2 regions of the Mycolicibacterium novocastrense genome follow, and region 1 is predicted to be linked to the other one. Evidence: predicted binding sites of a transcription regulator. Region 1 holds the regulator's gene; the other holds the start of a gene.
What was found. Region 1 encodes LexA, which represses DNA repair genes until DNA is damaged. Its sites were predicted from a motif close to CGAACANNTGTTCG; they were not measured.
Positions count from the first base shown of each region.

Region 2: AU072_RS08325 (error-prone DNA polymerase) is a predicted target of LexA. The motif match lies at 1,954-1,967, and genes of this name have one in related genera.

Region 1 covers NZ_LQIH01000045.1:205,281-209,706, forward strand. Annotated here, with positions in the region: gene AU072_RS22855 (PhzF family protein) at 1-75, shown strand, start outside; gene nrdR (transcriptional regulator NrdR) at 97-567, opposite strand; gene AU072_RS22865 (LysM peptidoglycan-binding domain-containing protein) at 726-1,181, opposite strand; gene lexA (transcriptional repressor LexA) at 1,389-2,084, shown strand; gene AU072_RS22875 (LGFP repeat-containing protein) at 2,081-4,231, opposite strand.
Region 2 covers NZ_LQIH01000008.1:88,127-92,552, forward strand. Annotated here, with positions in the region: gene AU072_RS08315 (hypothetical protein) at 1-58, opposite strand, end outside; gene AU072_RS08320 (DUF222 domain-containing protein) at 915-1,820, opposite strand; gene AU072_RS08325 (error-prone DNA polymerase) at 1,981-4,426, shown strand, end outside.

The sequences.
Region 1 (4,426 bases):
ACCGAGTGGAGCGCCGAGGGCTGGGTGCGTGTCGCCGGCCGCGTCGTCAACGACGGCATCAAGCAGATCGACTGAACAAGTCGTTCAACCGGCCGGTCAGCTGGCGGTCGGTTGCGGCGAATTGCGATGCGCCCGCAGCGCCTCGATCTCCCGCTCGAAATCCTCGGCCGAGGTGAATCCGCGATACACCGAGGCGAAGCGCAGATAGGCCACCTCGTCCAGATCGCGCAGCGGCCCCAGGATCGCCAGTCCTACTTCGTGACTGGGTATCTCGGGCGATCCCGCGGCGCGCACCGTATCCTCGACCTGCTGGGCCAGCAGGTTCAGCGCATCCTCGTCGACCTGGCTGCCCTGGCACGCCCGCCGCACTCCCTTGATGACCTTTTCGCGGCTGAACGGCTCGGTGACACCGCTGCGCTTGACGACGGCCAGGATGGCGGTCTCGACCGTGGTGAACCGACGTCCACACTCCGGGCACGAACGCCGCCGCCGGATGGCCTGGCCTTCGTCGGTTTCACGCGAGTCGACCACCCGCGAATCCGGGTGACGGCAGAACGGACAGTGCATCACCGCTCCTTTGCCGCGCCAAGAGATGACCAACTCGAACCTCTCCGAGCGTACCCGCGGCGGGTTGCGAAAGCCCAGCACCGGGCTGAACGGCACACAGTCCGCCGACCTGTCGGTGAACATCTCTGCGTAGCAAGCTGTTTGGCCGCCGGTGAGCGTCAGCCGACTGGCGCGATCAGCGTCTGCCCGGCATCCAGTGCGGGCGAGTCGAGCTGGTTGAGCTCGCTGATTCGTTCCATCACCTGGCCCACGGGCGCATCGGGGGCCACCCGCATGGCCACCTGCTGCAGGCTTTCGCCGGTCTGAACCTGGACCACCGCGAGGCGGTCCGGCACCGCGGTCGACGTGGTGCCCACGACGCCGCCGAACTGCGCGACCAGGCCGAGCCACATCGTGATTCCCGCCGCGACCAAGGACAGGAGCACCGTGGTGGCGGGGGTGATCGGACGTCGCCGATGCGATGCCCGCGACATCAGCACTCCGCTTCCGCGGTACCGCACCGCGGCGCCGCCCGGACGGGTGGCCGCAGGGTGCCGCCGACGAGTGGCTGCAGGCCGGATATCGGTCCTGACCACGCGCGAGGCCTGGAATTCGTGGGTGTCGAGAACGGTCATCTGCCTGCCTTCCGATCCGCTGCTTTCGCTCTTGTGTTCGAAGATAGTCGATCAGGTGTTCGAACGATAGAACGTGTGATCGAACTGTTGTGAAACGATAGGACAGGGCACCGACAGAAAATCGATCCGCGATTCCGGAGCAGCTCGCCACGACACGCCTCGAACACATGTTTGATTAATCGTGTGCCGCGGGTTACATTCGGCGGCATGGAATCCAGCAGCGGCAATCCAGACAGCACAGGCGGTGCAAGGTCTGTGGACTCCGGCCTCACCGAGCGTCAGCGCACCATCCTCGACGTGATTCGCGCATCGGTCACCAACCGTGGCTATCCGCCGAGCATCAGGGAGATCGGCGATGCGGTCGGTTTGACCTCCACCTCCTCGGTCGCGCACCAACTGCGCACGCTGGAGCGCAAGGGCTACCTGCGGCGTGATCCCAACCGGCCGCGCGCCGTCGACGTGCGTGGCGCCGACGACCACGCGAGTCCGATCGTCGCCACCGATGTAGCCGGCTCCGATGCCCTACCGGAGCCGACCTTCGTGCCCGTGCTCGGGCGCATCGCCGCGGGCGGTCCGATCCTTGCCGAAGAGGCCGTCGAAGACGTCTTCCCCCTGCCGCGCGAACTGGTCGGCGAGGGGTCGCTGTTCCTGCTCAAGGTCGTTGGTGACTCGATGGTCGACGCCGCGATCTGCGACGGCGACTGGGTGGTCGTGCGTCAGCAGAACGTCGCCGACAACGGGGACATCGTGGCCGCGATGATCGATGGCGAAGCCACGGTGAAAACGTTCAAACGGACGCGTGGACAGGTGTGGTTGATGCCGCACAACCCGGCCTTTGATCCGATCCCCGGTAACGACGCCGCCGTGCTGGGCAAGGTCGTCACCGTCATACGGAAGATTTAGTCAGCCCGGACAAATCCGTTCGTCCGAGCGAATTCCTCACTGGAGAACCAGATTTCGGCCTGCACCTCGTCGTAGTCAGCCGAGGTGGGAAGCCAATATAGGCCCGACTGCGTGTCGGCCTTGATCGGGTACCCCTCGGGCGCCTGCGTGGAGTCGCCGATCGGTAGGCGGAATGCGGGGCTGGGTACTTCCGGCTCGTCGATGACGATCTTGGCGTGACGGCCCGTGTCGGTCAGCGGATCCCGTTGGGGAGGTTCGCGGTCAACCGACTCGGCGGGTATGTCGCGTTCCTCGAACGCCGCGTCGCGTTCCTCGAACGTCGCGTCCCGCTCGTCATCCACCGCCCAGGGTTCATCGGCGCCCCGCTCCTCGAGCAGCGCGTCGCGCTCCTCGATCCCGCTGTCCTGCTCATCGGCCGCCTCGCCGGCGCCGGCGGCCAAGCGCCGCGCGGCGATCCCGGCCTCTCCGGAACTCGGTATCCGCGTCGGCGCGGTGTCGACGTTGTCCGGATTCTCCTCGCCCACACCGAATGCCGATGTGTCGGAGGCATCGCCGAAGCCCGACGACGGTGCCTCCCACGGATTGGCCGATGACGCCGATCCCGGCTCCCCCAGCGCGGACAGCGCGCCCAAACCCTCAGTGGCGTACCGGTCGCCGAACATCGCCGCGGACGGATCGCCACCGCTCGACGCCTGTGAACCCGAACCGAGTGTGCTGTAGGCCTGTTCGGCTTCGGCACCGTACGAGTCGTCGTAATGGTCATCGACGGGACCGGGACGATCGACGTCGCCACGACGCCGGTTGCGCAGAGTCGCGAACGCCACCAGGCCCACCAGGATGAGCACCGGCACGATCGCGAGCAGCCACCACCAGCTGAAGGTGAACCAGCTTCCGTCACCACCGGAGTCCGAGGCGCGCGGGGTGCCGGGCGTATCGGAGCTCTGCTCGGCAGGCACCTCGAGGCCGGCCAACTCGGTCGCGAGTTCGCGCGGCTCGGTGCTGAACTCACCGGTTGACCGGTTCCAGTTGACCACGCCGCCGGTGAACCGCTGCGTGATGACGCCACCCTTCTCGGACTGGTCGGCCACCGGCGCGCCGAGCGTGCCCTCGGCGCCGTCGAGTTTGTCCCATGCCGCACTCATCGCGCCGCGTACCAGCACCGCGCCATGGTCCGGCGTCCAGAAGATCACCGGGTTGTCGTCGGCGGCGAAGCGCGACATCCGGCTCGCGGTGGGCAGCCCGCCGTCCGTCTCGCTGGTAACCGGGAATCCGAGATCTCCCTCGGGCCCGCCGAGGCTTTCGTACTTGGCCAGGACCTGACCGGTGACCACTCGCGCGCCTGTGGCGGGACTGTAGAAGATCTTGCCTCCGGCGAAGTTCTGCGCGAGACCGTCGTCGCCTATCGAATACGGCGGTCCTTCGGCGGCGCCGAGCGGGCCCAGCGGGCCTCCGGCCGCGCGCCGTGCCGCGTTGATCGCCGAAGTCGCATCGCCGGGGATTTGCAGGTCCGCCAACTGCCCGGCGAGATCGGGCGGCACGGTGGTGAACTTCTTGTCGCGGGTGTTGTAGGTGATCTCGCCGCCAGTGAACTTCTGGGTGATCAGGTCGCCGCGATAGGTCTCGTCATCGGCCGGCACTCCGAGCGATCCAGTGGAACCGCCCAACTTGTCCCACGCCGCGTTGATCGGTCCCCGGACCACGCGCGCGCCGGTGTCCTGCGTCCAGAAGATCACCGGGTTGTCGCTGGCGCTGAACGTGACGTTGAAGCTGCCCGGCGCTCGCCCGGGGCCGTCGTCCATGGTCGGGAACCCGAGGTCGCTGTCGGCCGGACCACCGAGCGATTCGTACTTCTCCAGGATCGCCCCGCGCATGATGTGAGCGCCGGTGTCGGGCGTGAAGAAGATCTTGCCTCCGGCGAAGTTCTGCGCGAAGCCGTCGCCGACCGGGTACACGTCGCCCTGCCTGGGGCCCAACGGGCCGCCGTCACCGCCACTCCCGTCCCAGGCCGCGGTGATTGCGGCGTTGGCGGCATCGGATTCCGGGGAGGCGCTGGCCACCGGCGGTAGTAGTAGGGCAACGGCGCCCACGAGCAGACCGATCGCCATCCGGCCCAACACCGTGGTGCCCCGGCTGTTCTGCCCGATCATTCGACCTCCCGGGTCGGTACGAAATTTCGCTCGAATTTTTCGCACCCGTCCTCTATCTGTCACCAGACGCCAATAACCAACGAATACGCCGATCTTCGGAAGAAAATACCTTCCGATACTCCATTCGCTGTGGATAACCCCGCCGTGCCGCTCGATTAATCGCGACCGCCTCTCCGCTATTTGCCACCGCGGTCC
Region 2 (4,426 bases), on a different contig from region 1:
AACCAAGAGTGCCCAGAGCAGCCATGGTCGCCACCACGTCGGCGTATTCGACCCCCATGTCGGGAGCTTAAGCAAGAGGGATCTTTCCGTCTTGGATTTGCGCGTTCCAGTGCGCTCCGTTTACGAGAAGGGTCGCGCCGTTCGGCCGATACTGACCCCGAGCCAGGATCGCACTTACTACCGCGCCGCTTGGCTGGCTACTGGTGTCTCTTCGGGATCGATCGGGATGTGATAGACGATGCCATCGCCTTCCTCGGTGCGTTCCTGCATCGGCGCGGGCCTACGGTACGGGCGCAGTGCTTACGTGTCTCGGCCTGCGCGGCTTTCAGGTCATATGTAATCAGACCTGCGATGGTGGGGCGCATCAGCTCCTTGCGTACCTTGCTGCCATCCCCATTGGCGACTCCGAGATGTTCTGAGGCCTTGGATATTCCACTGTTTAGCGATACTCCACAGCTAGCTCCATTGAGGATGGTGTGGGCGGCCTTGCGGATCGCCTGCGCCTCGGCGGGCACGGTGGTGGTGCCGTCCTATCCGAATGTGCGCTGCACCCAGGGCTTTCCAGCTTCGGCGCGCTGCTGGTTGGCAACCTTCTGCGCCGACTTCCGTTGCACCTCACGTTTGGCTCGAGCCGCCTCCAGGTGGGCGGTGAGTTCGGCAGCGGCATTTGAGGTTTGACGCCTGCGTGGCGCATCGTGGATAGGGGACAGTGTGGTCGGTGTCGCACTGAGTGGCCGGCCTACCGCAATTCGGGAAGCGGCAAGTCAGATCGCGGCAGCGGACGAACCACGCCAGCGCCGCCGAGGGAGTACGCCGCTTCTCCGGAGGTGCATCCCCGGGATGCCTCACGGGTCGACGCTTGGCGACGGCGAGCTTGGCGGCCACGATCGGCGCCGGCACCACTCCGCGACCGATCACATAACCCGGCCCCGCCGCGGCCGGCCCACCGAGCGTGGGATCGTCGGCCTCGATCGGCTCAACGGGCTTGTCGCCGTCCAATTCGGCCGGGTCGCATCATTCAGCGAGTCTTCGCCGGCCACGACGTGCACCATCACATCGCCCGCGGTGACACCCGCGGACGGGCATTCGCCAGACCCGCATTCGCACGTGAGTGATTGGGTCCCGCTCATGGCCGCAGCGGCGGCGTCCGCCCGACGCTGCTCGTGGGTGCGGGGGTCGTTTTCGCACACCGTGGCGGCCAAGGCGTCAAGTCTTTGGTCGATGAACTCGCCGTGGTGGGCGAACACCGTAGCTTCGATATGGGCAACACCGGAGCCGTCTCCGCTGTCCTTGATCTCGATATAGCGGCTGCGCGAACTGTTCTCGGCGCGGCGCACAGCAGCGGGGTCGAAGCGGTCGACCCAATAGTCGGCGCTGTGCAACTTGTTTAATGACAGCGCGGTCCATCCCTGGACATGCGCGGCGATAGCGGAATCGACGCCGGCCAGCGCGTCGCCATCCTGGATCAGGTAGGTGCGGAACACGATGGCAGCGACAGTGCGGTAGGTGATTGCACCGGTCAGGAACACCGCGTTCGTTCGAGGTAACCGGTCGCGCAGGGCGATCGCGATCTCCAACTGGGACGCCGCGATTCCCAGCGACACCTGCTGGGCGGGGGCGATCTCGGCGGCGACCGCGGCGTAGTTGTCGAGGATCCATTGGTCGCGCTCGGCCGAACCGTCGGCGGCGTACATCCGATCCAAGACATCGGCCGCTGCCGAGAGCCGGCGCGCGCAGGCGGCGTTCTCGATGCGCGCCCACGCCCCGGCCGCGCCGGCACCGCCAGTGCCTTGGGCTGTCTCGAGCAGCGGTTCGAACATACGAGCGAATGTAGCCGCGGGAGCAGACGCGGAGCGGCCGACCGGCGCACTCCGGCGTCCGCCCTGTGGATGAACCTGGCCTTGGGGATAACGGGGGCATTGAGGCCGGATTAGAACGAGTGCCCGGATTATTCGAACACAAGTTCGATACACTGTCCCCATGGGCTGGCATACCGGGCCGCCGAGCTGGGTGGAAATGGAGCGCGTGCTCAACGGCAAACCGCGGCGCGCCGGCGCTTGGCCCATCGACGAGCAGATCGGCGACGGCGGCGACAGCCCCGCCTGGTCGAGCAAGCGCGGCGAGTACCAACCGCTCGACCTCCAGCGGCCCAGGTCCTCGATCCCCTACGCCGAACTGCACGCGCATTCCGCGTACAGCTTCCTCGACGGCGCCAGCACACCGGAGGAACTGGTCGAGGAGGCGGCCCGCCTCGATCTGCGGGCGATCGCGCTGACCGACCACGACGGCCTCTACGGGGTGGTGCGCTTCGCCGAGGCCGCCAAGGAACTGGACATGTCGACGGTGTTCGGCGCCGAACTGTCGCTGGGCGGGGGCAACCGGACCGAAGACCCCGACCCGCCCGGCCCGCACCTACTGGTGCTTGCGCGCGGCCCCGAGGGCTACCGGCGGCTGTCGCGCGAACTCGCCAAGGCGCACCTCGCCGGCGGCGAGAAGGGCAAGCTGCACTACGACTACGACGCGTTGACCGAGGCCGCGGGCGGACACTGGCACATCCTCACCGGTTGCCGCAAAGGCCATGTCCGGCAGGCGCTTTCCAAAGGCGGTCCCGAGGCGGCGAGCCGTGCGCTCGCCGACCTTGTCGACCGCTTCGGCCGCGACCGGGTCAGCGTCGAACTCACCCACCACGGGCACCCCTGCGACGACGAACGCAACGCCATTCTTGCCGAGCTGGCGCCCCGGTTCGGTCTGAGCGTGGTCGCGACCACCGCCGCCCATTTCGCCGAACCGTCACGCGGTCGGCTGGCCATGGCGATGGGGGCGATCCGCGCCCGCCACTCGATGGACGAGGCCGCCGGTTACCTTGCGCCGCTGGGTGGATCACATCTGCGATCGGGTGCGGAGATGGCGCGACTGTTCGCCGACCGACCCGAGGTCGTGACCGCCGCGGCAGAACTCGGTGAGCAATGCGCGTTCGGGCTCGCCCTGATCGCACCGCAGTTGCCGCCGTTCGACGTCCCCGAGGGCCACACCGAGGACAGTTGGCTGCGCCACCTGGTCATGACGGGGGCCCGTAACAGGTACGGCCCGCCGCAGCGGGCGCCGCGCGCGTACGCGCAGATCGAACATGAGCTGAAAGTCATTGAACAGCTGACCTTCCCCGGGTACTTCCTGGTGGTCCACGACATCACCCGCTTCTGTAAGGAGAACGGCATCCTGGCCCAGGGCAGGGGATCGGCGGCCAATTCCGCGGTCTGCTACGCGCTCGGTGTCACCAACGTCGACCCGGTCGCCAACGAGTTGCTGTTCGAACGGTTTCTGTCCCCGGCGCGCGACGGCCCACCCGACATCGACATCGACATCGAATCGGACCTGCGGGAGAAGGCCATTCAGTACGTCTACGACCGCTACGGCCGCGACTACGCCGCGCAGGTCGCCAACGTCATCACCTACCGCGGCCGCAGCGCGGTGCGCGATATGGCCCGCGCGCTCGGCTTCTCACAAGGCCAGCAAGACGCCTGGAGCAAACAACTCGGTCAGTGGGGCAACCTCGCCGACGCACCCCACACCGAGGACATTCCCGAGCAGGTTGTCGACCTGGCCAAGCAGATCTCCAATCTGCCCCGGCACATGGGCATCCACTCCGGTGGCATGGTCATCTGCGATCGGCCCATCGCCGACGTGTGCCCGGTCGAATGGGCCCGGATGGAGAACCGCAGCGTATTGCAGTGGGACAAAGACGATTGCGCGGCAATCGGTTTGGTGAAGTTCGACATGCTCGGCCTCGGCATGCTCTCGGCGCTGCACTACTGCATCGACCTGGTGCGCGAGCACAAGGGCATCGACGTCGACCTGGCGAAACTGGACCTGTCCGAGCCCGCCGTGTACGAGATGCTGCAGAAAGCGGACTCCATCGGGGTGTTCCAGGTGGAGTCGCGCGCCCAGATGGCGACCCTGCCACGGCTCAAACCCCGCGTGTTCTACGACCTGGTCGTCGAGGTGGCGCTGATCCGGCCCGGCCCCATCCAGGGCGGGTCGGTACATCCCTACATCAAGCGACGCAACGGGGAAGAACCCGTCACCTACGACCACCCGTCGATGGAGCCCGCGTTGCACAAGACGCTGGGGGTGCCGCTGTTCCAGGAACAACTCATGCAGCTCGCGGTGGACTGTGCGGGTTTCTCCGCCGCCGAAGCCGACCAGCTGCGCCGCGCGATGGGATCCAAACGGTCGACCGAACGGATGCGCCGGCTGCGGAGCAGGTTCTACGACGGTATGCGCCAGCGTCACGGCATCACCGGCGAAGTCGCCGACCGCATCTACGAGAAGCTCGAAGCTTTCGCGAATTTCGGTTTCCCCGAGAGTCATTCGTTGAGCTTCGCGTCGCTGGTGTTCTACTCCTCGTGGTTCAAATTGCACCACCCCG